Regions from separate parts of the Bacillus carboniphilus genome, predicted to be linked through region 2. Evidence: predicted binding sites of a transcription regulator. Region 2 holds the regulator's gene; each other region holds the start of a gene.
What was found. Region 2 encodes Rex, which represses fermentation and respiration genes when NADH is low (regulators of the CRP and FNR family bind a similar motif). Its sites were predicted from a motif close to TTGTGAAATATTTCACAA; they were not measured.
Positions count from the first base shown of each region.

Region 1: ric (iron-sulfur cluster repair di-iron protein) is a predicted target of Rex. The motif match lies at 2,190-2,207, and genes of this name have one in related genera.
Region 3: pflB (formate C-acetyltransferase) is a predicted target of Rex. The motif match lies at 5,621-5,638, and genes of this name have one in related genera.

Region 1 covers NZ_CP129013.1:3,233,703-3,244,406, reverse strand. The annotation lists gene LC087_RS19830 (hypothetical protein) at 34-372, opposite strand; partial or broken gene LC087_RS19825 (hypothetical protein) at 424-474, opposite strand; gene LC087_RS19820 (YwiC-like family protein) at 452-751, opposite strand; gene LC087_RS16910 (TIGR04053 family radical SAM/SPASM domain-containing protein) at 926-2,047, shown strand; gene ric (iron-sulfur cluster repair di-iron protein) at 2,271-2,984, shown strand; gene LC087_RS16900 (FbpB family small basic protein) at 3,648-3,782, opposite strand; gene LC087_RS16895 (RNA-guided endonuclease TnpB family protein) at 4,196-5,308, opposite strand; gene LC087_RS16890 (MFS transporter) at 5,669-6,946, opposite strand; gene LC087_RS16885 (hypothetical protein) at 7,024-7,275, opposite strand; gene LC087_RS16880 (SHOCT-like domain-containing protein) at 7,280-7,648, opposite strand; gene LC087_RS16875 (DUF2089 domain-containing protein) at 7,753-8,148, opposite strand; gene LC087_RS16870 (DUF5684 domain-containing protein) at 8,540-8,905, shown strand; gene LC087_RS16865 (DUF1294 domain-containing protein) at 8,935-9,204, opposite strand; gene nadD (nicotinate (nicotinamide) nucleotide adenylyltransferase) at 9,672-10,295, opposite strand; gene LC087_RS16855 (hypothetical protein) at 10,551-10,704, opposite strand, start outside.
Region 2 covers NZ_CP129013.1:3,020,380-3,031,083, forward strand. The annotation lists gene LC087_RS15645 (Crp/Fnr family transcriptional regulator) at 1-194, opposite strand, end outside; gene LC087_RS15650 (peroxiredoxin-like family protein) at 356-997, shown strand; gene LC087_RS15655 (ABC-F family ATP-binding cassette domain-containing protein) at 1,049-2,968, opposite strand; gene LC087_RS15660 (redox-sensing transcriptional repressor Rex) at 3,287-3,925, shown strand; gene LC087_RS15665 (twin-arginine translocase TatA/TatE family subunit) at 3,987-4,166, shown strand; gene tatC (twin-arginine translocase subunit TatC) at 4,187-4,942, shown strand; gene LC087_RS15675 (CPBP family intramembrane glutamic endopeptidase) at 4,966-5,694, opposite strand; gene groES (co-chaperone GroES) at 5,959-6,243, shown strand; gene groL (chaperonin GroEL) at 6,293-7,936, shown strand; partial or broken gene LC087_RS15690 (IS3 family transposase) at 9,335-10,488, opposite strand.
Region 3 covers NZ_CP129013.1:3,333,494-3,344,197, reverse strand. The annotation lists gene LC087_RS17445 (response regulator transcription factor) at 1-467, opposite strand, end outside; gene LC087_RS17440 (sensor histidine kinase) at 464-1,501, opposite strand; gene liaF (cell wall-active antibiotics response protein LiaF) at 1,498-2,190, opposite strand; gene LC087_RS17430 (PspA/IM30 family protein) at 2,323-2,955, opposite strand; gene LC087_RS17425 (lmo0954 family membrane protein) at 3,117-3,464, opposite strand; gene LC087_RS17420 (MATE family efflux transporter) at 3,556-4,938, opposite strand; gene LC087_RS17415 (MarR family winged helix-turn-helix transcriptional regulator) at 4,928-5,383, opposite strand; gene pflB (formate C-acetyltransferase) at 5,723-7,951, shown strand; gene pflA (pyruvate formate-lyase-activating protein) at 8,223-8,963, shown strand; partial or broken gene LC087_RS17400 (citrate synthase/methylcitrate synthase) at 9,123-10,224, opposite strand; gene LC087_RS17395 (LysR family transcriptional regulator) at 10,336-10,704, shown strand, end outside.

The DNA.
Region 1 (10,704 bases), 210 kb from region 2:
CTATGAACATGGACTTTCTGGACAGACCGTTTCTCATAAAACCATAATCAATGTGATAAGAACGAAAACAGAATTAAAAATTTCACTAACGCCTATTTGAATAACCGATAGTTTTTTTCCATATAAAAAGACTGCCCGAAATACACTTGGAATAAATGGAATCACAACTAAATAGCTCGGAACAAATATCAACAAAATGATAACAAGGCCGATATGATACCCCCAAGAATACCCTTTAAATTGCTTATTGTTTTTTTCTCGAATCATCGACTTAACAAAAAACGTACTGCCTAAAAAAAATAAAAATGGAAAAAGGATAACAAGGTATGAATCTGTATTAAAAGAACCCGTTCCTAAATAATGACTAGCCAACCCTCCCATACAAAATACAAGAATGGCTACTATATCATTTATAAAGGCTCGATCTTTTTTCTTTTTCGAAAAATAAGTATTAATAAGGAAGAAAGGAATCATAGCAAAACCAAAAAAAAATCATTTTCCAATTAAAAATGACAACTATAATTAGAAAAAGAAGAGCGAGTGCTCCATAAGTGATCGCCCATTTCCTATAAAACTCTTTTTTCTTTCCCTTTGTCAACATGAGCAAAGGATAGCTAGCCAAATACAAGAAAAGCCAACCTAAAAAAAGTGGAACATGTACCCATGTAAAAGAGCTCAATGCCATTCCTAGTACAAACGGAACAATTAACATTGCCCATGCACCGTGCTGTTTAGGAATAAAAGGTTTCATTGAATTCACCATCTTTCTATCATCATTACATTTAGTATAAAAAAACAACCTGTGATATTATGTGATGTAATTCACACACCTAATTATCATAATCAGGTAATCTTATTACAGATTACATCTCTCCTTTTTCTTGAGATGTTCATTTTTTAACGTCATTTACAAGGACTGATCAAGATGTTCAATCGAGACTACAATAAAAACCCTTTCATCGTGATTTGGGAGCTCACGCGTGCTTGTGAGTTACATTGCCTTCATTGCCGAGCAGAAGCACAATATCATAGACATCCTTTAGAACTAACCTTTGAGGAAGGTAAGAAATTAATTGATTCTATCTATGAAATGGACAATCCTCTTCTTGTTTTTACTGGTGGTGATCCATTAATGCGCCCAGATGTTTTTGAAATCGCATCTTATGCCATTAAAAAGGGGATACGTGTTTCTATGACGCCTAGTGCTACTCCCAATGTCACAAAGGAAGCCATTGAAAAAGCAAAAAAAATTGGATTATCCCGTTGGGCATTTAGCCTTGACGGACCAACCGCCTCCATCCATGACCATTTTCGTGGAACTTCAGGCTCATTTGATTTAACGATGCAAAGCATTCAGCATATTCATGACCTTGAGTTACCACTACAAATTAATACTGTTGTCTCACGCTACAATTTGGATCAACTCGAGGAAATGGTTAAACTAGTCGAAAAGTTAAACTGTGTGTTGTGGAGTGTATTTTTCCTTGTTCCTACTGGAAGAGGAAAAGAGTCAGATATGATTTCCGCTGTAGAGCATGAAAAAGTATTCAGATGGCTATATGAAGTCAGTAAGAGGGTTCCTTTTGATATTAAAACAACAGCCGCTCAACATTATAGAAGAGTCGTTATTTCTGAAAAATTAAAAGAAAAACAGCAAAATCAAACCATTCGCTATTTAGATGCTTTAAAAGAAGGAGCAACAGGTAGTATTGATGGACTTGGGCGTGCTCCAAAAGGCGTTAATGATGGAAATGGATTTGTTTTTATTTCTCATATAGGTGATGTATATCCAAGTGGCCTTCTACCTATAAAAACAGGGAATATAAGAAAAACTCCGCTACATACTATCTATCGAGAATCTCCTATTTTCAAACAATTAAGAGACCCTAATTTACTTAAAGGCAAGTGTGGAGAGTGTGAGTTTAGATTTGTTTGTGGTGGTTCACGCTCACGTGCCTATGCTCTTACAGGCGATTACCTTGAAAGCGAACCTGCATGTGTTTATATACCAAAAAGCTTAAGGAATAAAGAAAACAAAACCAATTGAATAACTCTAAAAAAATACAAAGGCTTTCGAAGGCGGATTAGCCTGAAACAAACGTAAAACTCTTACTATTCCCTTCTGGAATCAAATTTTGTGTAAAAAGATGATTGAAAAGATTATAAAAGCCTTTTCGAGTAACAATAACATGTGACTTTTTTCACAAGTAAGTGTATTTAAATTTGATACAGTATTAATGAATGAGAGAAATTAACTAGGAGGAATTATGATGAGCCAAACTTTTTCCGAATCTACCATAGTTGCCGATATAGTCAAAACATTCCCTAAAGCAAGTGATTTATTGAAATCCTATAGAATAGATTTTTGTTGCGGTGGTAACCGCCCTATTATTGAAGCCATCCAAGAAAGAGGATTAGATAAAAACGAAGTTCTTGAAAAATTGAACGCTAGCTATGAGAATCATTTAAAACAAGATGATCAATCATTCGATTGGAACAGTGCCCCTTCTTCTGAAATAATAGATTTAATTATTCAGAAGCATCATGAATACTTAAGGGAAGAGCTTCCACAACTAAGTCCATATATCACAAAAGTCAATCGCGTCCATGGACCACAGCAACCTCACCTTACAGCTATGCATGACTTATTTTTTGAGTTAAAAGCAGAATTACTAGATCATATCGTAAAAGAAGAAAAGACAGATTTTCCTCTTCTCCTTCAATATGAAGAAAATCCTTCAGATGAAAATAGAGCAAAACTTATGGAGGTACTTGATAAATTAGAAGAAGAACATGAACATGCAGGTTCAATCCTTAAACAATTAAGAGAAGTAACTTCTGACTACACACCACCAGAAGGAGCATGCGGAACTTATCGATTGGTATATCGAAGATTAGAAGCACTAGAAGATGATCTTTTTCAACATATTCATAGAGAAAACAATATTCTATTTAATAGAGTGCAAAAAGCGATTAACTCTTAATCGTTTTTTAAAGGATATCCTTCGTCATTTAAGGATATCCTCTGCCATTCATTCTTGTTATTTTGAAAAAGACTTTAAACGTGCGTGTTCAAAAAGTAGGGAAAAAAGGACGCTGAATAGAAAAGCTGAAACCCTTTGTTCACGCTAGGGCGAGCATAAGGCGGGGAGAAAAGAAAGATGTTCTTTATCTTTTGTTCTCACTGACTTATGACCTCGAGGGTGTAAGGGTTGAAGCTAGACAAGAACGAGGCGGTGTAGCTTTGAGCACTCACAGTGTACGTTCTTGGTACATGAGGAGCGGAAAAGCAAACCAACAAAGTTATTCAACCGACATTTTTTAGGACTTTTTGAACAACCTCTTAACGTATTAGTTTTCCCTTTCTATTTCCTTCAAAACCTCCATCCACTCACAGAGTAACTCTGAACGACCGTAACAATACTATTCTGAAATCGAGGTGGATTTTTCTTTTCCTCACTTATGACGGACATATAAAAAGCGTCTGCAACAACAATCAATGTACATACAATAAACATTATTCGTAAATGTCTTTTCAATCAAAATCGTTTCTCCTTATGATAAATTCATATGAAAGAGATCGATTTTTTTACACTCGCCTTCGTCCTTTCCAGTCAATTAGTAAGAAATATCATTTTACTTCTAACTCACCCATTAGTTCCGGTTTCCACATACTTTTCGTCTATACGTTGTTCAATTTTCTCTAGCTTCTCCTTATCTTGTAATAATTCTTCTTTGTTTTGCTTCATTAGTTCTTCTAACGATACTTTTACTTTTCTCATAAATCTCTCATCTCCTTATTATTATCATAAACCCCTATCTATTCTCCTCTTAGTAAACGTCAAAATAAAAAACCTCTACCAAGTTAATTGGTAAAGGTTTCAAATACAGAAAAGACCCTCACCATCAGGTAAAGGTCTTGCTAACAATGGTTAAATTGCCAACAAAGCCGAGAGTCAAACGCTCTGTAATGACGACTTTGCTGTAAAAGCTACTCCCCTTTAGGAGAAAAAATATAAAGTTTAATGAGTTAAATTTATATTATTTTTAATAGGCTGTCAAGGATTTTATTTTAGAGAAGTGAACTACATACCACCTACGCTAGCGATTAGAGGTGGATGCTTCCTAGGTACATAAACATAATGGTCTCTAATGGACTAGGCGATCCCTCGTGAACCAAGAGTTCTTGTTTCCTTTATGTAAGCTTTCGAATACCCTCGTTTTTGATATTGATAGAGGCATTCCAATCTCGATCGGATGAGAATCCACAATGACAATCGAAAACTCGGTCAGAAAGCGTCAATTCTTCTTTGATTTGACCGCAATTTGAGCACGTTTTTGAAGAAGGAAACCATTTATCAATCTTGATTAGTTTCTTTCCTTGTTCTTTTAACTTGTACTCTAAATAGGATGTGAACCTCCCCCAGGCATTATCAGCTACACTTTTACCAAACTTCAATGCTTGAGACATCCCTTTCATATTGAGGTCTTCAATAATGACGCAATCGTATTGGTTTGCGAGTCTATAAGACTGTTTATGAAGAAAGTCTTTTCTTTGGTTGGCGATTTTCTCATGAATTTTCGCTACTTTTAAGCGCTGTTGATGCCAACGAGAAGAGCCTTTTGTTCGTCTAGCTAATATGCGGCTTTCTTTGGCTAGCTTCTCTACCATTTGACGATAAAAACGAGGGTAATTGGCTTTCTTACCTGTTTCACTATCGACAAATAAGCCATTCATCACAAAGTCTAGACCAATCAATAAATGAGCTGGTTGTTCTACAATTTTCTTTTCATATTCAGTCAAGATGGACACAAAAAACTTCCCTGTTTTAGTCATGGAGATCGTACACGCTTTTATCTTATGTCCATCAGGTATTGGGCGATGCTGTTTGATTTTTATCCATTTCAGTTTTGGTAGTTTGATCAATCCATCTATAAGTTCAATATTTCCATTTACAACGTTTGTTGAATAGGATTGTCTCGATTTACGACTTTTGAAGGTAGGAAAGTCAGCCTTTTTAGCAAAGAAGTTTTGATACGCTTTTTGAAGATTGATTTGTGCATTCGCTAAAGCGAGTGAATCAACTTCCTTCAACCATTCGAATTCTTTTTTGTACTGGGCAGGTGTCGGGAACTTTTGCATTTTCAAGGTTTCCTTATCATCCTTATATTTCTCATAGGTTTTCTTACGGTCATCTAACATTTTGTTGTACACAAAACGCACACAACCAAAGGTTCTGCGAATAAGAGAAGCTTGTTCACGTGTAGGATAGATACGGAATTTATACGCCTTGTTTAGCTTTGTCACGATTTTCACCTACCTTGACATTCTATAACAATATTATACAAAAAAAGAACCGATTCATCACCCACTTCCTCTTCATTTAGAAGTGGGCGACTTCTCGGCAATTACGTTAAATAAAACCTTGTTGATTTTTTTATACACTAAAAACTCAAAATTACTCCGATGTTTTTAAAGTTTTTCCCATACTATTTGTATATTATATATATATGGTAAGGGATTCTCCTCTCTTTCCGTGGAAGAGTTGGCAAGCCCTCTTGTTCGTCCCTCTAATTATTAAAATTCACCTGAATTATTTTTCCGCATAAGTCTTGCGGTGATGTTTTTAATAGAAAATTAACTAATTTCATAAACAAATATACTCACTCACACCTGCACCTCAGGCATGGATTTCTCTACCGTCATCTTTTCTTCTTGTTCATTTAATTTCGGTAACGTTAAAGCGTAAAATATGCCAATAACAAGCATTAATAACGCGATTCCATAGTATATCCAATCAACGGTTACAATTATTTTTGGGAATAATAAAGCAATTAAGCCAAGAGATACCGATTGAGCTAACATCATGATCGGATCAATCCATCCGTTCACTCTTCCCATGAAGGTAGGATCGACAATCGAAGGAAGCCACCCAGAAAGGGCAACGTTTAAAGGACCTATAATTATACCTGTTAAACCAACAAATACGAAAAACAGTGGAATAGAAGTAGATAGACCCATTGAAACCGTTGTTAAACTCATTAAGATGATGCCTATTATAATAATCATGTATGGCTTAAATTTCTTACCTATTACAGAGGCTAGTGCACTACCTGCAAACACACCGCTACCAAATACGATTCCAAATAAGGATGCATACCACTCATAGTTTTCTGGAGATAATTTATATTTCATCGTAAACAGTGGCAAGATGGCAAATCCGCCATTAATGAAACCAAATAAGAAAAAACCCATAATTAGTGTCAACAAAAGCTTCTTATTTAAAATATAGCCTCCGCCCTCTTTAAAGTCGTGAATCGTTTGTTTAATATTCAGCTCTTTTATCTTAAAATGTCCGTTTGGAAGCCTTGCTTCTTCATGTATTTGACATGACTTGATCAACATTGCTGATACGACAAAACTCAAGCCATCAATGATAAATGCCCAATAAATTCCTAATAATTTATACGTTATCGCGCCCATTCCTACTCCAAACAGCATGAAAATACTGTGGACCATCATATTTAATCCAGCTGCCGTTTGATACTGCTCTTTCGATAAAATCCCTTGAATTAAACCAGCTTCTGCTGGAAAGAAAAATTTAGATACTGCACTTCTTAGAAATAAAATGGCAAACATTAACGGAACAATCGATGTTATAAAAGAGAAAATTAAAAATAGGGTTAGGATTGCTCTAATCCAGTCAGAATATTCTGCTATTTTTTGTCGATCTAACCTATCCGCCAACACACCTACAAAAAGAAAGACAACAAGGGTAGGTAGCGAATACATCAGTTCAGCTAAAGTTGCCAAATAGGGTTGGCCACTGAAGCGATCCAGTAAATAAAAGGCAAACGCCATGTTTCCGACTATCGTTCCCATCTGAGAAGTAACCATTGCAAAGAATAGTTTAACAAACGTTTTATTTTGAAAGATCTCCCTCATCTTATATCCTCCGAAAAATAGATAAATTTGCAAAAAACAAGCGCAATTCCACGAATGATCCTTGCGCTTAATGATGGTTATAATGTTATTTTTACTTTTGTTCCATCCTTTGCACTTACATTCACAAGCTCGGTTCCCTTATACTCTTTCAGCACATTAAAGACTTCATTGATCATCTTAGAATCAATTTGATCAATCATTTCTGAATAACCACTCTTTTTTAAGATTCTTTTTAAAATTGCTTTTGAAGTCATCAATTTCAGAAATAGATAAGGAACCTTAATACGAATAGGGAATTTGACATCAGGTGTATCTACACGAACTTTCATCACATTACTGGATGACGACTAGAACGGTTTCGCCATCTGCTCCTTTTATATCTACGATAGGCCCTTCGACATTATTTGCGATTGCCTCAAGTATTAAATTAATGTCGGCTCCTTTTAAATGTTCTTGAACAATAGGGAGATTTTCCACAGCTCCATGAACAGATTTCACAAGTTTTAAAGGTAAGTTGACATTTACTTTATCCCCATCTTTCGAATCAACAATCACCTTTAATCTTTTTTCTAAATACGAACTTTTTTCTGTTAGTGGATCTTCTCTTTCACCTTTTAAGGCGGCTATAATCTCCGTTGCTTCTTCGCTAGTAACCTTTCCCTCTTTTACCATCTCCAACACTTTTGAAATTTCTTCTTTCAACCTTCTCCACCCCTTATGAAGTTTTTGACTATCTCAAAAAAATTTTATAAAATGAACGTACACACTTTTTTCAAGCACTTCACTCTCATGTGAAGTGTCTTTTTTTATTTCTTTTTTAAAAGCTTAATGGCTTCTTCTGGACTAATCTCTCCTGAGCTTAGTTGCTCAATCACACTTCTTTTTTCTTCATTGTTTTGAACATTTTTCACTTTACTAACTACTTCAGGGTCTACCTCTTCTTCCCTTAACTCACCTATAACTTCCTCCAACTTATTCCGAACAGTCGGATAGGAGATCCCAAGAGCTTTTTCAACCTCTTTTATACTCCCTCTACATAAAATGAACGTCTCAATAAATTTTAGTTGCTCTTTTTTTAATGAAAGAATAGCAGGTAAATCAAAAGAATTTTCAATTGTTGTATTACAGCTTCCACATGTTAGCTTAGAGACTTTTAATTTCTCCTCACATACCGGACATGTAGTTATTACCGGTACACTCACTAATTTCCACCTCCCTTATAAGTATTATAAAACCAAATATTCATAAAATCAATATGTATATTAATTTTATTAATTGTATTATTAAATATTTAAACTTATATATTAATTTTATAAAAGGTACATGTAAAAAAAGATTGTTTATCCAATATTATACTGAAGTTATTTAAATACTTACATTCTCCTTTTTACTCGTGTAACATAAATAAACATTGTTTATAAGAACCCTATTAAACCCACCATAAATTTCTTTTTTTTGAATGATCGATTTTAAATAATATAATTATCCATTTTTCAAAATAATAACTAGATTTTACAGTGGAATTAGTATACAATTATAAAGGTTTGAACTGTCATGTTATAAAATTCAATGTTTTTATGGAGGTCATTTTTAATGGAAGAAATGCTTGTTGCACTCTTATTATTTTTAATCACATTTCTTTTTTATTTTGCAGGGTCTTATCCATTTTTCCTATTGTTTAAAAAAGCTGATTACGAGAATGCTTGGTTTGCCTTTATTCCCATTCTCAATATAATTGCACTCTTGCATGTCATTGAAAAGAGTGGTTGGAATACTTTGTGGTATTTCGTTCCTGTTGTAGGGCTCGTTTTTACCATTATTTGGTTTGTGTATTTCCTTAGGGCTTATAATCAAAACCCTTGGTTTGTATTACTTTGGTTATTTACAGGACCGTTTGCCTATATACATATTTTTTATATGGCAATTTCCGAAAACGTTCAATATGTAGGAGTAGATTAGATAAAAACTACCTTTTTAGGTAGTTTTTATTATAATCCATTAAAAATATAAAAATACAAGACTAACAAACATATATATAACAATGTAATTAAAGGTACACCAAAGCGAAACAGATTTTTCCTCGTCTTATGATTAAACATTTTCATTCCTAAGTATACTCCGACCCCTCCACCTAAAAGGGTCAAAACGAAAAATCTTATCTCAGGTATTCTCCACTCACCTTTGCGAGCATTCGATTTATCCATTCCCATAAAAGCAAACCCAATTATGTTAATTATAATAATAATGGCTAATAACATACTTTCACTCCTACAAAAAAATGCTTGTCTCTATTGAGAGACCTTAATAAAAAACCCTTCCTCTACATTCATTATACGACTTCAATGTAGTAAAGGGTTGATAAATTTTACTTTTATTAAAATTAATAGAATTCAAAAATTTCACTGGGCTCACTCGTTGATCATGATTATTTTAACTGCAATATAAATATCATTATCATTCATTCAAACCTTTATTTCTTGACCTTCTTTCAAATTTCCACGCCCCCTTACCTTTGAGCCGAACCTGAATAAAATTGTATTCAACCTCTGGATTAACTTTAAAAGGGGCAACATAAAAATCATTTTCTGTAAGATTGGTGAGTGTGCCATGAACATCTGGCTTTATTAGCGAACAAAGGACAAATACTATCGAAGAAAAAACAAACATAACTAAAAAAAGATCATGAATCCTTTGATTTCTTTCTTAATAAAAAGCCCCTTTCTTTTCAGTCTTCATAAAGTCCATGTTCCTTAATATAATAATAGCAACTATTTGGAAGTAAATATTTAGGCTCTCCACCATTTGAAAATTCTTCTCTTATATAACTCGAGCTAATTTCCATCGCCAACCCTTTGTCTATTAAGTGAAATGTCGTACCATCATCATTATTTCGTAAAATAGGTGAGTGACTAATCGTTCTAAGCATATCGATATTGTCTCTTGCCATCACGATAAATTTATTTTCTTCCACCAACTTTTCTCCATTACTCCACTTTCCACTTCCAATATCGACTAATAAATCTGCCCCCATAATGAAATAAACATCATCATTAGGATATTGACCTTTAAAATGTTTCATTGTTTCATAAGTTGTAATTTTCCAAGGGTCCTGTTCCATTTCAAAACTGTCAGCAACAATTTCCCTTTCTCTTTCCTCTTCTAATGCCATCGTCAACATATTCCATCGATGCTCATCATCCGTATTCATCTTCTTGTCTTTTCTTTTACTCGAACAAGGCAAAAAAATGACTTTTTCTAATCTACACCTACTCGCAACAGTGGATGCAGTAAATAAATGAACATTGGTTATTGGATCAAATGAAGAACCATATATACCGATTTTCGCCACGCATTATCCCTCCAAATTATTTTTTATTTAAACGCTTTTAGCTCTGATTTTTTTATTCAATCTCATACACTTTTTTCATATTCAATTACCACATTGAAAATTCCTTCATAAACTTATTTCTAAAAGCGTTACTGTAAAATGAAAATGCTCCAAGTTTTTAATACTCAGAGCATTTTTTAAATAAAACTAAACTTTTTGCTCACTTGTTTCGTTCAGACTCTTTGAGTGTCTTATCTAGAAAGAGTTTCGAAAGTTTCACGGCTTCCCACCTGTTAAAGAGTTTATATAATAACCCACAAACATGAGAATAAAAAAACTAAAAAACATCACAAAATTGATAGCTATAAGCCAGTATTGTTTTTGGAAAGTCGCAAAATACACTCCAATTGGAGCAATAACAAATGTTATG
Region 2 (10,704 bases):
GTGTTGTACACTTTTACTTTACCCTTTACCAAAATAAACATATATTCTGCCTGATCACCTTGTGAACAAATAAAGTCACCTTGTTCAAAGGTGTAAAGGGATAAATGAGGGAATGTTTTTTCGTTAAATATATGGTTAATTTCATAATGATTTAGATAGTGATTTAGTTGATTACGGTCATTTACTTCTCTCATACTTAACGTCCTTTCTAGCAAGTGGTTATTTCCTTTTATTAAAGTATAGCTTGGAATGATTGGAAAGGACATATGTCCTTTAAGACATATTATTTGCTCATTTTTCCAAGAAGGTGTTAGCATTTTAATAAGATTTATTAAAAATTGGGAGGTTAAAATTCATGACCTTACTCGAAGATATAAAGAGTTTCAAGGAAAAATTTAAACAAAATGCTCCTCAAGAGAAGCAGGAACTGATGAAAAGAGCGACAGAAGAATTAGAAAAGTCTGGGGTGGCCAAAGGATTAAAAGAGGGAGAGAGAATTCCCCGTTTTCAATTATCTGACGCGACAGGAAGAATGGTTTCAATTGATGAAGAACTTTCAAAAGGTCCTATGATTCTTACCTTTTATCGTGGTGGATGGTGTCCATATTGTAACTTAGAATTAAGGGCTTATCAAAAAGAACTCCAATCAATTAATAATGCAGGTATTCAATTAGTTGCGATTAGTCCTCAAACTCCTGATGCTTCACTGTCTACAAAAGAAAAGAATGAATTAGCGTTTACTGTTTTGAGTGATGAAGGGAATGAAGTAGCCAACCAATTTAATTTAGTTTTTCAAATGCCTGACTATTTAGTAGAAGTGTATAAAGAATCTGGGCTAGATGTCCCTGCTCATAATGGAAATGATAACTGGGAGCTTCCTAAACCCGCAACCTTTGTGGTCGATCAGTCTGGAAAGATCGTGTATGCAGAGGTTCATTCTGATTATACTGTTCGTGTTGAACCTTTAAAAGTAGTGGAATTAGCCAAAAATATATAAAATGAAAAAAGCTGTATCTCTTTAGGTGAGGTACAGCTTTTCAAATTCTTTCTATTCTTCTACGAGGGTTTCCCATTCTTCTAGAAGGTTCAATAATTGGCTATTTAAATCATTGTTTTCTTCCGTGAGTTGTTGTAAGAGTTCATGATCTTGAGCATTGTTAGGATCGTGTAGTTTCGTTTCAATCGAATTAATATTTTGCTCGATTTTCTCCATTGTTTGCTCAATCTCTTCGATTCTTCTTTTTCTTTGTCTCGCTTGTTTTTTGAGTTCTTTTTCCTCTTCAAACGAGCGGTTAGACTTGTCTTTATCTGTTGTATTGATTTTAGCTTTGTTGTTTTCTAACTCTTTTAGTTCCATCTGTTCGGCCTTTTTTGTTAAGAAATAATCATAGTCTCCTAAATATTCAGTTAAGCTATTTTGACTAAGTTCAAAAACTTTAGAACCGATTCGGTTAATAAAATAACGGTCATGGGAAACAAATAAAATCGTACCAGGATAATCAATAAGTGCATTCTCTAATACTTCTTTACTATCTAAATCTAGGTGGTTGGTCGGTTCGTCTAAAATTAGAAAGTTCGCTTTCTGCATCATCAGTTTAGAAAGAGCTAAGCGGGCTTTTTCACCACCACTTAAGGTAGAAACCGATTTAAGAACATCATCACCTGTAAATAAGAAGTTCCCTAAAATGGTGCGGACATCTTTTTCAGAAGTGAGAGGGAACTCATCCCAGAGCTCATTTAAAACCCTTTTGTTAGATGTTAAGTTTGCTTGTTCCTGATCATAGTAGCCAATGGAAACATTTTTTCCGTATTCAAGCTCGCCTGTTTGGAGTGATAATTTTTTTATAATGGTCTTTAATAATGTGGATTTACCAACACCGTTTGGTCCCACAAGAGCAATGCTATCTCCTCTTGACACATGGAACGAAACATTTTCAAAAATAGGTAGGTCCTCATAAGCAAAAGCAAGTTTTTCTCCTTTAAGAACATCATTTCCACTAGGGCGATCGATGGTGAAAGAAAAATGAGCAGATTTTTCATCCCCTTGAGGTCGATCTAATAGTTCCATTTTCTCTAACTGCTTCCGCCTACTCTGAGCTCTTTTTGTTGTTGACGCTCTAGCTAAATTTTTCTGAATAAATTCTTTTAAGGAAGCAACTTCATCCTGTTGTTTTTCATATAGTTTTAAATCTTTTTCATAATCTGCCGCTTTTTGGTCAAGATAGTCACTATAATTGCCATGGTATTTTTTCGATCTTGTTCTAGAAAGCTCATAAACAAGGTTGACGACTTTATCTAAAAAGTAGCGATCATGAGAGACGATCAAAAGGGCACCGTGATACGTTTGTAAGTATTGCTCAAGCCACGTGAGCGTTTCAATATCAAGATGGTTGGTCGGTTCGTCTAAAATTAATAAATCAGGCTTAATTAATAATAATTTTGCTAAAGCTAGTCTCGTTTTTTGACCCCCACTTAATGTAGAAATGGACGTTTCATAGTCAAAGCTTCCGAAACCTAATCCATGCAGGACTGAACGAATATCCGCTTCATATTGGTAACCACCTTGATCGCTAAATTCATGTTGTAGTTGGTCGTATTTTTTTAAAATCGATTGAAACTGTTGCGAGCTTGGGTCAACTTCTGCCATTTGCATTTCTAAATCACGCATTTGTTGCTCTGTCTCTTTTAAATAAGAAAAAATCAACTCCATCTCATCCCATATTGTAAGGGAAGAAGAAAGGCCACTATTTTGTTCTAAGTAACCAATTGAAACCTCTTTTGGTTTAATAATTTCACCAGAATCATAGCTGAGTTTACTAGCGATAATTTTGAGTAAGGTTGATTTTCCTGCCCCGTTTCGGCCGACAATGGCTACGCGATCGCCACTTTTTACTTCTAATTTTATATTGGATAAGATAACGTCTGCTCCAAATGATTTGGCTAGATCGTTTACTTGTAGTAGTATCATCTATTTCACCTCAAGTAGTATTACTCCAAGTGTAGCTTATTATTTGCACGAGAGGCAACCGTTTAACGGATCTATACATTTTCTTTAACCACTATAATAGCTTACTAAACGCAATAAACGGACAAAAAGTTGTAACAATTAACAACCAAGACAACTTACTTAAAATAGTGTATAGTCAAGGTATATAGTTTTTGTTTAAGATAGTACAAAAAAGTGAATTATGTATGATAAAATAACAGTGATAAAAGTAAATAGGAGGAAGCAGTTAGGTGGTTGTTCGGAAGTTTTTCCTCCTAGATATGAATGTGGGGGAAAAAAGTGTATATTGATCAATCCAAAATACCACAAGCAACAGCAAAGCGCCTTCCACTTTATTATCGATTTTTGAAAAATATCCATGCTTCAGGTAAGCAACGAGTATCTTCTAAAGAGCTTAGTGAAGCAGTAAAGGTAGATTCTGCGACGATAAGACGAGATTTCTCATATTTTGGTGCTTTAGGGAAAAAAGGTTATGGATACAATGTTAACTATTTGTTATCTTTCTTTAGAAAAACGCTTGATCAAGATGAACTAACAAAAGTAACCTTAATTGGTGTTGGAAACTTAGGTACAGCTTTCTTGCATTATAACTTTATAAAAAATAACAACACTCAAATTACACTTGCCTATGACATAGATAAAGATAAAGTGGGTAAAGTTGTTGGGGATGTTCCTATTTTTAATTTAGATGAATTAGAAGAAAGTTTACCGGAAGATGTAACCGCTGCGATTTTAACTGTTCCATCTCAAGTGGCTCAATCTATTACAGATCGTTTAATTTCAAAAGGAATTAAAGGGATACTTAACTTTACGCCAGCAAGGTTGACTGTACCGGAACACATTCGTGTTCATCATATTGATTTGGCGGTTGAATTACAGTCATTGGTTTATTTTATGAAACATTATCCTATAGAATAGGAAAGATTCAAGCATCATAAGACATTATTACAAATATTTTGAAAAAAAGGGGGCAGAAATGATGGGTCCAGGTATGGGGAGTATTCTAGTTATTGGATTAATTGCATTATTAATTTTTGGACCGAAAAAATTACCGGAGCTAGGAAAAGCGGCTGGTAATACGTTGAGAGAGTTCAAAAATGCAACAAAAGGCTTGGCTGACGATGACAGCGAAACAAATACAAATAAAGAAACAAAATAGAAAGATAGGATGGAGCTCATATGAACGAACGAGAGATGTCGGTCCTTGAGCATATTGAAGAACTAAGAAGACGGCTAGTTATAGTAGTCGTTTTCTTTTTAATTGCTTTTATAGGTGGCTTTTTTTTAGCAAAACCGATGATTCTTTATTTACAACAAACGGATGAAGCAAAACAATTAACGCTGAATGCATTTAGACTGACCGATCCATTGTTTGTGTATTTACAATTTGCCATCATCATTGCGTTTGTTATTATTTTTCCAGTTATTTTATATCAATTATGGGCCTTTATTAGCCCAGGTTTATATAAGAAGGAACAACGAGTGACGTTAGGCTATATTCCAATTGCCATTTTGTTATTTTTGTCAGGTATTTCCTTTTCTTATTTTATTTTGTTTCCGTTTATCATTGATTTTATGATCAATATTTCAAACAATTTAGATGTTCAACAAACGATAGGCTTAAACGAATATTTCACTTTTTTATGGCAGTTGACCTTGCCTTTTGGAATTTTATTTCAGTTACCTGTTGTGATTATGTTTTTAACGAGATTAGGAATTATTACTCCGCAATTTTTAACGGTGTCACGTAAATATGCTTACTTTGTGCTCTTAGTGGTGGCAACTTTAATTACACCACCTGAGTTAATGTCTCATCTTTTAGTGACAGTGCCTTTGTTATTACTATATGAATTCAGTATTGTGATCTCTCGATTTACTTACAGGCGAACGTTAAAAAAGCAAGCTGACGAGGAAGAAAAAGAAAAAAGCCGCTAATTATAAAGCGGCTTTTTTGTCGATTAAAATAAAGAAGAAATAAAATTGCTCACTATCTCATCCAACAGAGGTTTATAAAATAGTTGAATAGCAACGACAAATGTATTCATTAAAACATGAGCCATGATTGGTACAATAATACGTTTCGTCTGATAGTATAAGAAGGCAAATGTGAAGCCCATTGCTGTATAAATTAAGGTGTGCTCTAGATCACCATGAACCACTGAGAATAATAATGAGCTGATCAGAGCAGCTATGATGAAATTACTCTTAGAGTAAATCACACCAAAAAGGATTTTTCTAAAAATGATTTCTTCAAGAATTGGACCTATAATTGATGTAACGAGGATGAGTACCGGTATTTGCTGAATAAATGAGGTAATCATCTCTGTATTTTCAGATCCAGGCTCGATATTAAAAATGTACATTTCAATCGATGCGGCAATTCCTTGCGCAATTAAAGCAATAAAGACTCCAGAAATAATCCAAGAGATTGAAATAGGTATTGACACTGGTTTTCCGATCAGTTCATTTCTTTGATATCGTTCATGCCATAACAGACAGATGGTAATCCCCAAACATACGATAAAGCTGCCAATTAACCAGTAAAAGGAGGCGTATAGAATAGCATTTTCAGTGCTTTCAATATGTTCACCTATACCGAACTGAAAATATAATAAAAATCCACCTGGGCCAGCTGATAATTGAGCAATAATGTATGTGAGGACAATAAACCAATATTGTTTTTTCAATAGATGTAACTCCTTTTGACAGAATAAAATGCATATTATAAAACACATTTTATCATAACTTAAGCCCTATGAGTGGCTGTAAAACTTGCTATATTTTATTGAGTGTTTTCAGTATTAGCATGAAAAAATTTGTCGAAGATTTTTTTATGCTTGATACTTGAAATTGTGAACCTAATTATATATTATATTAATTGTGTTAGCACTCAACAAAAGAGAGTGCTAATAAATAAGATCTTACATATTTATTTGAGGAGGTAGTTTCACTTGTTAAAGCCATTAGGTGATCGCGTAGTTATTGAGCTTGTTGAAACAGAAGAAAAAACAGCAAGCGGAATTGTGTTACCCGATTCTGCTAAAGAAAAACCTCAAGAGGGTAAAGTAGTAGCAGTAGGTACAGGTCGTGTTTTAGACAATGGTGAGCGTGTAGCTCTTGATGTAGTAGTAGGTGACCGTATCATCTTCTCAAAATATTCAGGTACTGAAGTGAAGTATGAAGGTACGGAATACTTAGTTTTACGTGAAAGTGACATTTTAGCTGTTATTGGTTAAGAATAGCTTTAGTTAAATAAATATAATCATTTGAGGAGGTTTCAGTACGATGGCAAAAGATATTAAATTTAGTGAAGACGCTCGTCGTTCCATGTTACGTGGTGTGGATACGTTAGCAGATGCAGTAAAAGTAACGCTTGGACCAAAAGGACGTAATGTGGTTCTAGAGAAAAAGTTTGGTTCTCCTTTAATTACTAACGATGGTGTGACAATTGCAAAGGAAATCGAACTTGAAGATGCATTTGAAAACATGGGAGCAAAACTTGTTGCTGAAGTAGCAAGTAAAACAAACGATGTTGCTGGTGACGGAACTACTACAGCAACCGTTCTAGCTCAAGCTATGATTCGTGAAGGATTAAAGAACGTTACTTCAGGTGCAAACCCTGTAGGTGTTCGTAAAGGGATTGAAAAAGCAGTTGAAACAGCTGTTAAAGAGTTAAAAACAATTTCTAAGCCTATTGAAGGTAAAGAATCAATCGCTCAAGTTGCTTCTATTTCTGCTGCTGATGAAGAAGTAGGTCAATTAATTGCTGAAGCTATGGAGCGTGTAGGTAACGATGGTGTTATCACAATTGAAGAATCTAAAGGCTTCAACACTGAGCTTGAAGTTGTTGAAGGTATGCAGTTCGATCGCGGATATGCATCCCCATACATGGTAACGGACTCTGATAAAATGGAAGCCGTTTTAGAGAATCCATACATTCTTATCACAGATAAGAAGATTACCAACATTCAAGAAGTTCTTCCATTGTTAGAACAAGTGGTTCAACAAGGAAAACCATTATTAATGATCGCTGAAGATGTTGAAGGAGAAGCTCTAGCAACATTAGTTGTGAACAAACTTCGCGGTACATTTAATGCAGTTGCTGTTAAAGCTCCTGGATTCGGTGACCGTCGTAAAGCGATGCTTGAAGATATCGCAATCCTAACAGGTGGTGAAGTGATCACTGAAGAACTAGGATTAGACCTTAAGAGTGCGACAATTGATCAACTTGGTACAGCTTCAAAAGTAGTTGTAACAAAAGAAGATACAACGATCGTTGAAGGTGCTGGTGAATCTGATCAAATCGCTGCTCGCGTAAATCAAATTCGTACACAATTAGAAGAAACGACTTCTGAATTTGACCGTGAAAAATTACAAGAGCGTCTTGCTAAATTAGCTGGCGGAGTAGCTGTCATCAAAGTTGGTGCAGCAACTGAAACTGAATTAAAAGAGCGTAAACTTCGTATTGAAGACGCATTAAACTCAACTCGTGCTGCAGTAGAAGAAGGAATTGTTTCTGGTGGTGGTACAGCATTAGTGAACGTTTATAGCAAAGTTTCTTCTATTAAAGCTGAAGGTGACGTAGAAACGGGAATTAACATCGTTCTTCGCGCACTTGAAGAGCCAATTCGCCAAATCGCAGACAACGCTGGTCTTGAAGGATCAATCGTTGTTGACCGCTTAAAACGTGAAAAAATCGGTGTTGGTTACAACGCTGCTACTGGTGAGTGGGTAAACATGATCGACAGCGGTATCGTTGATCCTACAAAAGTGACTCGTTATGCACTTCAAAACGCTGCATCTGTCGCAGCTATGTTCTTAACAACAGAAGCAGTTGTTGCTGACAAACCAGAAGAAAACGAAGGTGCTGCTGGAATGCCTGACATGGGCGGTATGGGCGGCATGGGTGGAATGGGCGGCATGATGTAATCTGCCCCTAAACTCCCTTTATTCATAAGGTTTTGATGGTCGCGGGTTCGCCCGTGACCACATTTTGACTAAGAAAAGTCATTCAAAAAAGTCACAAGAATAATTGAAAATTATCCTTGTGACCTTTTGAAGGATGTTTCCGAAAGTACTTGTTACTTTTCCGGAGGCATCCTTTTTCATTTTATTGATTCCATCTAAAGAACATATAATAGAAAACTAGAAGCCCTTACATTGGTTTCAAGAGGGAAAGAGTTATTGGTGAATTGGTGTTCTCATATGGGATTGTCCCTTTCCTTTATTATGAGAATTCGTGGTTGATTTTTTCGAGGAACGTTCTGAGTTGAAAAGAGCATGATTTTACCAAAGAGGTATTTAACATGCTCTTTGAAGGGGATCTTATGTTAGCTAAGTTTTATTTCACATAGATTGAATAGGGGCAATATTTCTTACAGAGTAAGAAAGCATTCCTTGATTTAAGTAAAAATGAAGATCGGACAATATTATGAAGCGAGATGTCCGAAGTATGAGAGAAAGACCCTTTAATAGATTAAGTAAAACTTTAATACTAATTTTTGCGAGGTGTAACATGAATGGTATTCTTTTACTCCCGTTTTTTATAGCGGGTATGTTTGCAGTATTTCTTATTGTTGTTGTTCGAATGAACAAAAATAAAAAATAACGTCTATTAACAGATAGGTTTTCTCCTCTCTGTTTTTTTAAGGCCCCTTTATGAGGCATGTATTTTTTTGTGGAAATTCACTTTATATGTTCTTTAACTATAGTGCAAATCCATAATAGACTAGATATGTTGTGACTGATTAATAAAATGATATGATTATCCCTATTTAATTTGGTAACCTTCTTTTGTTATAAACGTGTGTTTTACATGGGAAAGCGGACATAATATCTATAGAGAGAAAGGCTTGAGACTTAGTAGGACCGTGTTTTCAAAGAAATTTTTTCGTAGAGGCTCCTAGTTAAACGACGTGGGATACGAATTAAACACCAATAAAGTATCCTTTTAAAAAATAGCGAAATCTGTTTAAATTTAAATATGGTTTACAGATACGGGGAAAGTGCAGGAGATTTAATCGCTTTAATTATTCTAAATGACAAAAAAGTAAATATTCACTACATAAATGCATCCAATTTGGGTGCTTTTTATTTATGTCAACAAGTATTTTATGGATCTGAGTCAAATTTTCGGACACAAAAAAGTTAGTTCACTTTAATACCTATGCTCGAAGAAAACTTGTTTTATTTTGACGCTTGACAGGGTCCCTCCGCGGGCATGATTCTGTTGCCGAGAAACCAGATGCTCCGACATCGGCATCGCCAAAGGAGGCTATCATGCCCGCTACTCCCTATAAAGCTTGATTCACACATGTTAGAGAGTCGCTATGCGCATGCCCGAATGCTGTCTTCTACTTCTTGTGGAGTTCGATACCCGATACTTCCATGGATTCTTTTTCGATTGTACCAGCCTTCAATATATTGAAATAAAGCCATGTTAGCCGATTGATAGTTCAGGTATTTAACTTGATGGACTTCTTCTTTTTTCAAAATGGCGTGAAATGATTCAATACAAGCATTATCATATGGGCAACCTTACGGCTAAATGAATGTTTGATCCCCTTGGAACGGATGGATTCTGCAAATTCTTCACTTGTATATTGAGAGCCTAAATCCGAATGAAAGATGAGGCTCCTTTTTAGGAGATTGCGTTTCATACGCATGATTCAGTGCTTTTATCACTAGGTCTGTCGTCATCGTTTTTGAAAAGGCATAACCTATGATTTTCTTAGAATGTAAATCCATCACTGAAGCTAAGTAGCACCAACCATCTTTAATCGTATGGATATACGTAATATCTCCCACCCATTTTTCATTAATCGTTGTGGTGGTAAAGTCTCGGTTTAATAAGTTTCCTTGTTCTGTTACTTGGTGCTGACTAGTATAAGGGCGATATTTCCTTTGTATAATGGAGCGGATTCCAACTTTTTTCATTAGCCTTTGAACTCTTTTTAGACTCACGGAAAATCCTTTTTTTTCGAGTTCCATATGAATTTTGGGTGCTCCGTACCGTTTTTTACTATCTGTATGAATTTCTATCATTTCTTTGGTTAGTTCCTTGTTCTCACGATCACGATTAGACTCTGTTTCATGTAGTGATTGATAATACGTACTTCTTGGAATATCTAAGACTTCACACAGTGCTTGTATAGGGTGTTGATCTTTATACTTTTCAATCGTAGCGGCTAACTCAGTTTTACTTACTTTTTCGCGAATATGGCCATAGCCTTTTTTAATATTTCATTCTCCTCCTGAAGGCGGCGCATTTGTTTTTTTAATTGGATTAAATCGTCCGTCGTAACGGTCGAACCATCTTCTAAATCGATTGGAGAGAATCGTTTAATCCATTTATAAATCGTTACTTCAGACACGCCATATTCGCTACTTAGATTGCTTACTGAGTTGCCAGAATGATAAAGATTAACCACCGTTTTTTTGAAGTCTTCATTGAATTTTTTATTAACACCTTGGTTACCCATCAAGGACACATCCTTTCGTTTTTTATTATAGTCAATAATTAGAAAGCTTAACTAAGGTGTGTCCATGAAACTATACTAGCATCCTTACTTAGGTGTTAGTGGAATTTATGAGCGAATACTACGAACTATGGACAGGTATCTAAGCAAATGTTAAACCTCATGCATTAACTATATTACAGGTTGAAGATGTCTTATCATGGATATTTATGCCCTGAC
Region 3 (10,704 bases), 310 kb from region 2:
ACTTCCATTTCTCTTTCTGTTAAGTCTTCATAAAGAAAAGTTTTTTTCGGATTTCTCATTTTTTTCATTACTTTCCCCGTTACCTCTGGCTCAAGAACGGTTTCTCCTTGAAATGTTTTCCTAATAGCATCGGCAATCCTATTCGCTTTGGACGTTTTCAACAAATAACTAACGGCACCTGCTTCTATAGCCGGGTACACTTTATCATCATCTAAAAAACTTGTTATAATAATGATTTTCGCTTCCGGCCATTGAGTGATAATTTGCTTTGTCGCTTCTATTCCATCCATTTCATCCATGACTAAATCCATTAAAATAATATCTGGTTTTAAGTCAAGTGCAAGCAATACGCCTTGCTTTCCATTTGAAGCTTCTCCCACTACTTCAATATCAGATTGAGATGATAAATAAGCGGATACGCCAATGCGCACCATTTCATGATCATCAATGAGTAGAACTTTAATCATTTCTCAGAGCCCTCCTTTTTTGAGAAAATGGGTACTTTCACCTCAACAGTAGTTCCTTTACCTAGTAGGCTAACGATCTTGAAGGAACCACCAATTTCTAAAGCTCGTTCATGTATATTCCCTAAACCATATGAAGACGTTTTTTGCTCTTGTACATCAAATCCTACTCCATCATCTATTACTTTTAATATTAAAACACCTGACCGCTCCATTAAGAAAACATCCAATGATTGTGCCTGAGCATGCCTAAGAGTATTCGAAACAGCTTCCTGTAAAATGCGAAACAAATGATCTTCAATTCCTAAATCTATTTCAACATTTTCCACTTTCCATTCAATGGATATCGTTACTTTTTGTTTTAATTCATTTAGTAACTCTTCAACACCTTCAGATAGTGACTTTCCCTTTAAAGCAACAGGTCTCAAGTGTAACAGGAGGGCTCTCATTTCCAGTTGAGATTGGTGAATCATCTTTTCTACCATTTTCATTTGTTTTTGGTTATCACCTGGATTTGATTCATTCAATGCAGACATTAACATCGATGCTGCAAAAAGCTGTTGGCTAACTGAATCATGCAGTTCTCTTGCTAACCTTTGTCTTTCTTCCTCTACTACTTTTTGAACTCTTTTCTCCTGTATTTCGACCATTTCGTTGACAAGTTTTTGTGAACGCTTTGTCTGTTCCATAACATAAGATTGAAAGTCATCTAATTTTAATTGAATTCTTTTTATCTCAGGAATAACACTATACTTTTCATGCTTTTTATAAGAACCATGATGAAGTTTCTCCAGGGAAAAATCCACGTTTCGCAATTCATTTTTTAGATGAAACATAATAGGAATGGAAAAAACAAATCCTACGATCATAATCATTAAAAACAAAAAAACGATAAAGGGAAGCGTAAACACTTTTCGTTCCCAAAGAACCAAAAAATGATCAGGAAGAAAAACTTTGTAAAAACTAACCCCAACAACAATCGTGATAACAAAAATTATCGTAAACATTATGAATAAATAACGTTGAATTAGGTTCATATCCTCTTTACCTCCACATCACCGATGATAATGGAAGTAACAATTTTTAATTTCCTTGTAGCATCTGCATAGTCCTCCGTCGCATAAATGATTGTTTCATTCATTAGCTGTTGAGCTTGTTCCTCAAAAATACTAAGCCCTCCAAAAACAATCGAACTATTGATATGAACTTCGACATCGTAAGGAACGTAAATCTTGATGTTCCCAATTATGTTTCTAATAAAAATAATGGATTCGCCTCTTGGCAAAACCGTATTACTAACGTTTATTTCTGTATCTCCAATTCCAGCCTGTATATTCACATCTGTCCATTCATATAAATTCTTCGTCCTCACTTTATGAAATAACATGGAGTCGATTTTCGATTCTTTAAAACGATTAATATCCATTATTTTCGGTTCACTGTTCCTTTGTGAATATTGAATAATGATGTAAATGATAATGATGATTCCCGCAATCATAAACAGATCCGTGCTAAGGATCAAAATAATAATGAATATGATCCCTATCCAAAATAGTGATCTTCCTCTAGTCTTTTGATAGTTTTTACGTCCATAATAAATAAAAGCAGAAACCACAAGTAAAAAAAAGATCGGGATTTGATCAAAAAACAACTGGTCAACAAATATGAATAGTAATCCTGTTAAGATAAACCAGTTGACTGCATTTGTCGAAAACTTTGGTCCCATGACGACTCAACTCCTTTCTTTACTTGTGATATCCACAACATAAATCATACCACTTTATTTTAGCAAATTTGAAGGCTTTTCATATTTACAAAAAAGACGTAGTCATCTTTAGCAACTACGTCCTTTCCTTCTTTACTTTTCAACCTGTTCCATCTTTTTTTCTAGTTGCTCTAGACGAATGTCATTCTGGTGTTGATCATACTTTTCGTTCATTTGCCTTCCTAAACCTTCTATATAATATTCCATCTCGCTGAAGCGATCCAATGATTTAAACATTTGTTGGTCATCCATCATACGATCCATACGTCTGTTTGCTCGAACGTAGTTTTCTTTTCCCATTAGTTCCATTCTTCTCATTTTCATATCTTTTAACTTTGCGTTCATGTCTTGATACTTTTCTTCCAACTCTTTTAGCTGCATTAATGCATTTTCATATGAGCGTTCTAATGATTCTGTCCTATGTTCTAACTCAAGCTTCTCTTTAATCGCATATTCATAAAGGTCTGTTTCACCAGCTGCTTTAGCTACTTCTGACTGTCGTTCTCTTTTTCCAAATAAATACTTTGCTTCTTGTAACTCTTTATAAAATTCCTCTTTTAATCGATTCTGTCTTTCGACCAAGTTTCTTACTTTTAATACTTCCTGTTCACACTCTCTCAAATATTGATTAAGTGTTGCAATCGGATTTTTTTGTTCCTTTTCATCTAACAATTCATTTATATCAGCTGAAATTGAATTTTTTATACGGGTCAATATGTTCGTCATGTTAAACTCTCTCCTTTTCCATTTTCGATTTAGAATTTTGTAAATAGCTTTTTTAAGGTCAGCTACATAATTTGTTCCTAAATTTTTTTGAGAGAGCATGTCAACTTATCTATTGGATGGGGGAATGATTAGTTGACATCCCTCTAATAAGCCAAGAAGCGTTATTTATTTAATTCTGCCCATTGTTTTTCAAAGTTTGTGAAAGGATCATTTGTTTCATTCGAATGATGATCTAATTTCTCTTCATTCCATTTTTTATATATAACATATAAAACATAGGCAACAAACACGCCAACTAAAGCTGGAAAATTAGAAAGAGTTATACTGACTAGCACAAGCCCGATAATAAATAAAGCTACTTTCACTGTCATTGAGTTCGTTTTTAAAAACTCTTTTGTCACAAAGTAAAGAATCACTAAACTGATTGCTAAACTAATTAATGGTCCAATAGAACCAACTAAAACAAAAGTAGCGATTCCACCTATTATGAGAAGACCAACTTTTTTCATCAAGCTCCCTCCTTTCTTATATCTCCATGTTACACAGAAATAAGAAAGACCATAACGAGCTTGAGCTCCATTTTGCCATAAGACTTGAGGCTTAGGACGTTCTCAAGCTAGGGGATGTATCCTTCAAATCATCAGTTCTAAAGAGCATTTTTCTATCCTTTGTGATAATGAACAATGACAATAGAAAGGCAAAGAAATCAGAAATTGGAAAGGCGAGCCAAACCCCTATTACTCCGATAAAATGGGGTAACACTAATACAATTGGAATTAAAAATAACAATTGTCTAGCAATTGATAAAACAAACGAGATTTTTGCTTTACCTAGTGCCTGATATAATCCGCCAGACACCATTTGAAAACCAATCACCGGCGCAAGTAAGAACATCAACCTTAACGTCTCAGCTCCTTGGTTGATTACCTGTTGATCGGTAGTAAATATTGAAATCAAAGGCTCGGCAAACGTTAAAGCGATAATCCAAATAACAATAGACATCGTAGTAGCCACCATAAAGCTAAGCTTTGCCGCATGCCCTACACGACTATATTGCTTCGCACCATAGTTATATCCAACAATAGGTTGCATCCCTTGAACTATGCCAAACATCGGCATTAATCCAAACATTAAAATACGATTAATGATTCCATATATTGCAATTTGTGTCTCGCTTCCGTATAAAAGAACCATCCAGTTAATAGCTACAATTGAAACACTCGCCGCAATTTGTCTGACAAAAGTGGACGAACCAATGGCCACTATTTCTTTCACAATGGAGAGTTTCGGCATAAACCCAATCCATGTAAAGCTAACAGAACTTTTGCCACTCATGAAATAAGTAAAAATCCAAATGGCTGCACATGCTTGTGAAATAATTGTCGCAGTAGCCGCTCCACTAATCCCCATATCCAAACCAAAAATAAAGATAGGATCAAGAATGATATTAATTACAGAAGAAACAAGCATGGTGGACATAGCCATTTTTGCATTTCCTTCTGCACGAACAACATTATTGGTCGCCATCGCAAAGGATAAAAAGATCGAACCTAGTAGGAGAATGGATAGGTAATCACTTGCATAAGGTAGTAATACTTCTGTTGCTCCAAATATTCGTAATAGCGGTTCTAAAAATAAAAGTGCAATAATGACTAATAACAAACTAAAGAAAATAACGAGCCAAACAATATGTCCAAACACTTCGTTGGCTTTATCATCTTGCTTTTCTCCTAAACGAATGGAAACAACAGCAGCACCACCTACACCCATAGCCAAAGCAAAGGCTCCCATAATCATCTGAATAGGAAAGGCAATGGTTAATCCAGCTACCCCTAAAGTTCCTACACCTCGAGCAATAAAGATTGTATCAACGACATTATATAAAGCCATAACCATCATTCCTATAAAAGCAGGAAGGGATAAATTAACCATTAGCTTTGATATATTTTCAGTCCCTAATTTTTTACTTAATTCACTCTGCACTTTTTTCCACTCCCTTCTCTTGGATTTCTGTAACCATATTATTTACCATCTTTTTTAATAAACAAATGATCTGATCTTTTTCTTGTTCGGTAAAGTTTTCCGACATCACGTCATTTACATCTCTTAATACATTTAATATATCTTTCTCCACTTTTCGAGCTTTTTTCGTCAAATACACTAAGTTTTGTCGTCTGTCATCCGGAGATACCGTTCTCTTCACAAAACCTTCAGATTCAAGTTTTTGAATAGCACGAGTAACGGTAGCTTTATCAATGTACAATTTTTTTGATATATAGTCTTGAGTTACCCCATCATTTTTATATAAAAAAAGCAAAAACATCATTTGCCCTTTACCAATACCGATATCTAAGGTTTCAAATTGTCTAGAAATATAAATATGATTATAGCGATGGATTGTCGATATCCATTTACCAATTGAGTCCATGTACTTCACTCCGATCTATTTTCAAAATAGTTGCGCACGCAACCAAATTATCTATTTATTTTACCACCATTTAGTTGCATACGCAACTAATTGACTCTATCATAATTAATTAATCTAACAATCAATTTCTATTAAACTACTTCCTAGTTCATTGTTATAAAACACAAAATCTTCGAAAAACCCTGTACTAATAGAGAAATATGAACTTTTTCTGAACACCTTTCTACAGCAAATAATATGTGATAAATATCACAACTGATTGCGGAGTATTTCAGGTATGGTTAAATTAGAAAATAAATATGCTCAATTGTGAGCAAAGTTTTCAAGGAGGCTTTTTAAATGGAACAATGGAGAAGCTTTAAAGAAGGTAAATGGACAACAGAAGTGAACGTGAGAGATTTCATCATAAACAATGTTAAACGTTATGAAGGAGATGAGTCCTTTTTAGCTGGCCCTACCGATGCAACTTTATCATTGTGGGATCAAGTAATGGAGTTAACGAAGCAAGAAAGAGAAAACGGCGGCGTCCTCGATATGGATACTAAGATTGTCTCTACCATTACTTCTCATGGACCTGGTTATTTAAATAAAGAATTAGAAACCGTAGTAGGTTTTCAAACAGATAAACCATTTAAACGTTCAATGCAACCATTCGGTGGTATTCGTATGGCAGACACTGCTTGTACGTCTTATGGATTTGAATTGGATGAAGAAGTAAAGAAAGTCTTTACTGAATACCGAAAAACTCATAACCAAGGTGTTTTTGATGCGTACACACCTGAAATGAAATTAGCTCGTAAAGCAGGTATTATTACAGGGTTACCGGATGCATACGGTCGTGGAAGAATCATTGGTGATTATCGTCGCGTTGCTTTATATGGAGTAGATTTCTTAATTGAAGAAAGAAAACAAATTTTAAATGAAACGGTAAGTAGCACAATGGATGAAGACATCATTCGTTTAAGAGAAGAATTAAGTGAGCAAACTCGAGCGCTACAAGAATTAAAACAGCTTGCTGCAGCCTATGGATTTGATATTTCAAAACCTGCTATTAACGCGAAAGAAGCATTTCAATGGCTTTACTTCGGTTATTTAGCTGCAATCAAGGAACAAAATGGGGCAGCCATGAGTTTAGGCAGAGTTTCAAGTTTCTTGGACATTTACATTGATCGTGATATTGAAGAAGGTAATCTAACAGAGCAAGACGCTCAAGAACTTGTCGATCATTTTGTCATGAAGCTCCGTCTAGTCAAGTTTGCTCGTACACCTGAATATAATGAATTATTTAGTGGTGATCCAACATGGGTTACAGAGTCTATCGGTGGTGTTGACTTAAATGGCCGTTCTCTAGTTACGAAAAACTCATTCCGTTTCTTACACACGCTTGATAACTTAGGTCCATCACCTGAACCAAACTTAACCGTGTTATGGTCTACAAAATTACCAGATCAATTTAAGAAATATTGTGCAAGAATGTCAATTAAAACAAGTTCAATACAATATGAAAATGATGATATGATGCGTGAAAAATACGGTGACGACTATGGAATTGCTTGTTGTGTGAGTGCTATGGCGATTGGTAAGCAGATGCAATTCTTTGGGGCAAGAGCAAACTTAGCGAAAGCTTTATTATACGCAATTAACGGTGGAATGGATGAAAAGTTAAAAATGCAAGTCGCACCTCCTTTTGCACCTATAACAACGGAGTATTTATCGTTTGAAGATGTAATGGCACGTTACGACCATATGCTTGATTGGTTAGCAAGTTTATATATTAATACATTAAATGTGATTCATTACATGCACGATAAATATAGCTATGAAAGAATCGAAATGGCGCTTCACGATCGTGATATTTTACGGACAATGGCCGCTGGAATCGCTGGATTATCCGTTGTCGCTGACTCTTTAAGCGCGATAAAACACGCAAAAGTTCGTACAATTCGTGACGAAAACGGTCTTGTTGTTGACTATGAAATTGAAGGTGATTTTCCTAAATACGGTAACAACGATTCAAGAGTAGATGACCTTGCTGTCGATTTAACTGAACGTTTCATGAAAAAGCTAAAACAACATAAAACATACCGTAATTCAGAACACACCATGTCAATCTTAACGATCACATCTAATGTAGTTTATGGTAAGAAAACAGGAAATACACCTGATGGAAGAAAAGCAGGCGAACCATTTGCTCCAGGGGCGAACCCATTACATGGACGCGATCAAAAAGGAGCACTTGCATCGCTAAGTTCTGTCTCAAAAATTCCTTATGAGTATTCTTTAGACGGTGTATCAAATACATTCTCTATCGTACCGAAAGCACTTGGTCGTGAAGAGGATACACAAGATATGAATCTCGTTGCGATTCTTGATGGATATGTTGAAAAAAAAGGGCATCACTTAAACATCAACGTATTCAATCGTGAAACATTGATGGATGCTATGGAGCACCCAGAAAAGTATCCACAGTTAACCATTCGAGTTTCTGGTTACGCGGTTAACTTTATTAAACTTACACGCGAACAACAAATTGACGTGATTAACCGTACATTCCACGAAACAATGTAACAAGAAAAGCGGTAGCGCCCGTTTAGCGACGAAGGGGCTTGAGCACTTCGTATGAGATAAAGGAAACACGAAATGCCGCAGGCTTCGATGTTGACTTATCATAAGGAGAAGGGCGAAAACTTACGAGTCGCTGGGCGCGGAAGCTGGACAACAAGAAAAGCGGTAGCGCCAATATCAAGTGGAACCAACTATTTAGACTAGCATATACTATAAATATTGATGAGGCTGGCATGAACATGTCAGCCCCACATTGAAAGAAGGTCTGATCACGATGAAAACTCGTATTCATTCAATTGAAACTTGTGGTACTGTTGATGGTCCTGGCCTACGTTATATAGTATTCACACAAGGATGCCTATTACGTTGCCAATATTGCCATAACCCTGATACATGGAACGTACGTGGAGGAAGAGACATCACCGTTTCGGAAATTATCAACGATTTAAAAGAATATCTCCCTTTTTTAAAAGCGTCAGGTGGTGGGATCACGGTTAGTGGCGGGGAACCGTTATTACATGTTCCATTCCTCATCGAGCTATTTAAAGAATGCAAAAAACTAGGTGTTCACACAACCATTGATAGCTCTGGAGGATGCTTTCACAATCACCCAGCCTTTATTCAACCTTTAGAAGAACTTTTAAAATATACAGACCTAGTTTTATTAGATTTAAAATTGATCGATGAAAAACGTCATAAAAAGCTTACAGGTATGACGAATCGTCACATTTTAGACTTTGCCCAATATCTATCCGATAAGGATATTCCAGTTTGGATTCGTCATGTCCTTGTTCCAGGAGTAACAGACCGTGAAGATGACCTAGCTTGGTTAGCAGATTTTATAAAGACCTTAAACAATGTCAAAAAAGTAGAAGTACTCCCATATCACCAATTAGGTATGTACAAATGGGAAGCTCTCGGCTTAAAATATGAACTTTCACATGTCGATCCTCCGAATGATGAGCAAGTCAAACATGCGTATGATGTCTTAATGGGAAAAAAGGTTTTAGTATGAATTCACAAATGAATATTTAATAGGCTGTGATCATCCAAAATGAGAACAGCCTATTTATTTTGTTAGAGACAACAAAAGTTACAATTCTTTTGAGGTATGTGAGGAAAAGCTCTTTTATTCACTCCCCTTCCCATCCGGTCAACCATCATCGATATAACATTACTTTATCCCCTCTTCCATCCTCCCAACATACTCAGCCTGTGGGCGATAGATCGTATTATTTTCTGCTTGCTCTAATACGTGCGCAGTCCACCCGACAATACGTGAAGCTGAAAAAGTAGGTGTAAACAACTCCGGATCTAAATGAATTGACTTCATGATTGCCGCAGCATAAAATTCTACATTGGTATATAATGACCGGCCTGGTTTCACTTCATCTAAAACCTCAATGGCTGTCTCTTCAACATGTATAGCAAGGGCTAACCATTTATCTCCTTCTGTTGTTGAGTGTAGCAACTTCTCTCGTAGGGCAACCGCTCTTGGATCATGCGTTTTATACACTCGATGTCCGAATCCCATTAATCTTTCCCCATTGGTCAATTTTTCTCTAAGGACTTGTTCTGCATTTTCTTTTGATTTTATTTCGTCTAAAAGGGCAATGACTCCTGTTGGTGCACCTCCATGTAGAGGTCCCTTCATTGTCCCAATTGCTGATGTAATAGCTGATACGAGATCTGATTGAGTGGAAATCGTCACTCTTGCAGAAAAAGATGAAGCATTCAGTCCATGCTCGAGGGTCAATATCATGTAAGTTTCTAATGCGCTTACTACTGCTTCTGAGGGCTTACTTCCTGTTAGCATATACAAATAATTTTCAACATGTTTAAAGTCTGGACTGGGTTCAACAAATGTTTCTTCTTCCACTATACTTTTTCTGTAAGCAATTATAAGTGGAAACACAGCCGTTAAGCGAATCGCTTGATCCACCGTTGGTTTCCATTGATAGTCTATAACCCCTTCAGAAGATATCACGGTTCTTAAAACACTCATCATATCCATCTCTTTTGGTAAAGATCGAATAACTGACTTCATTGTCGTTGTCAAATACCGATACTTCATCAATTTCTCATGAATCATTTTTGTCTCCTCTTCAGATGGTAAATAACCATACCAAAGTAAAAAAGCGACCTCTTCAAAAGAATACTTCTTTGTTAAATCTCCAATTTGATAACCTCGATAAAGCAGTAATCCTTCTTTTCCATCAATATGACTAATTTTTGTTTGCGCATGCGATAATCCCCTTTAAACCTTCATTCATCATTTAACATTTCTCCTTTCCGTTTGTTACCAACATTGTATGATATAATTTTAATTAATAAAATTAAATATTTTTAAACTATTTGATTAAAATTATTAATTATGGAGGTTTATGATGGATTTAACTTGGACTCAAACGTTTATTACCGCTACAAAGCTTTGTAACTTTAGAAAAACAGCTGACCAACTTTATATCTCTCAACCTACCGTAACCGTTCATATAAAACTTTTAGAAAAGGAACTAGGAGTGAAGTTATTTTTACGAGAAGGAAAGAAAGTGAAATTGACAGAGGAAGGAAAGCGATATTTCAATCATGCAACTGATTTAATCGAGGTTTATGAGAAAGGCATGGAAGATCTTCAAACATACAGTCAAGGGTACACAAGGAAACTATCTATTGCTATATCTCCACTGATAGCAGATACAATTTTACCCTTTGTTTTAAAGAAGTATTTAGAGTACCATCCAGATGTTGAAATATCT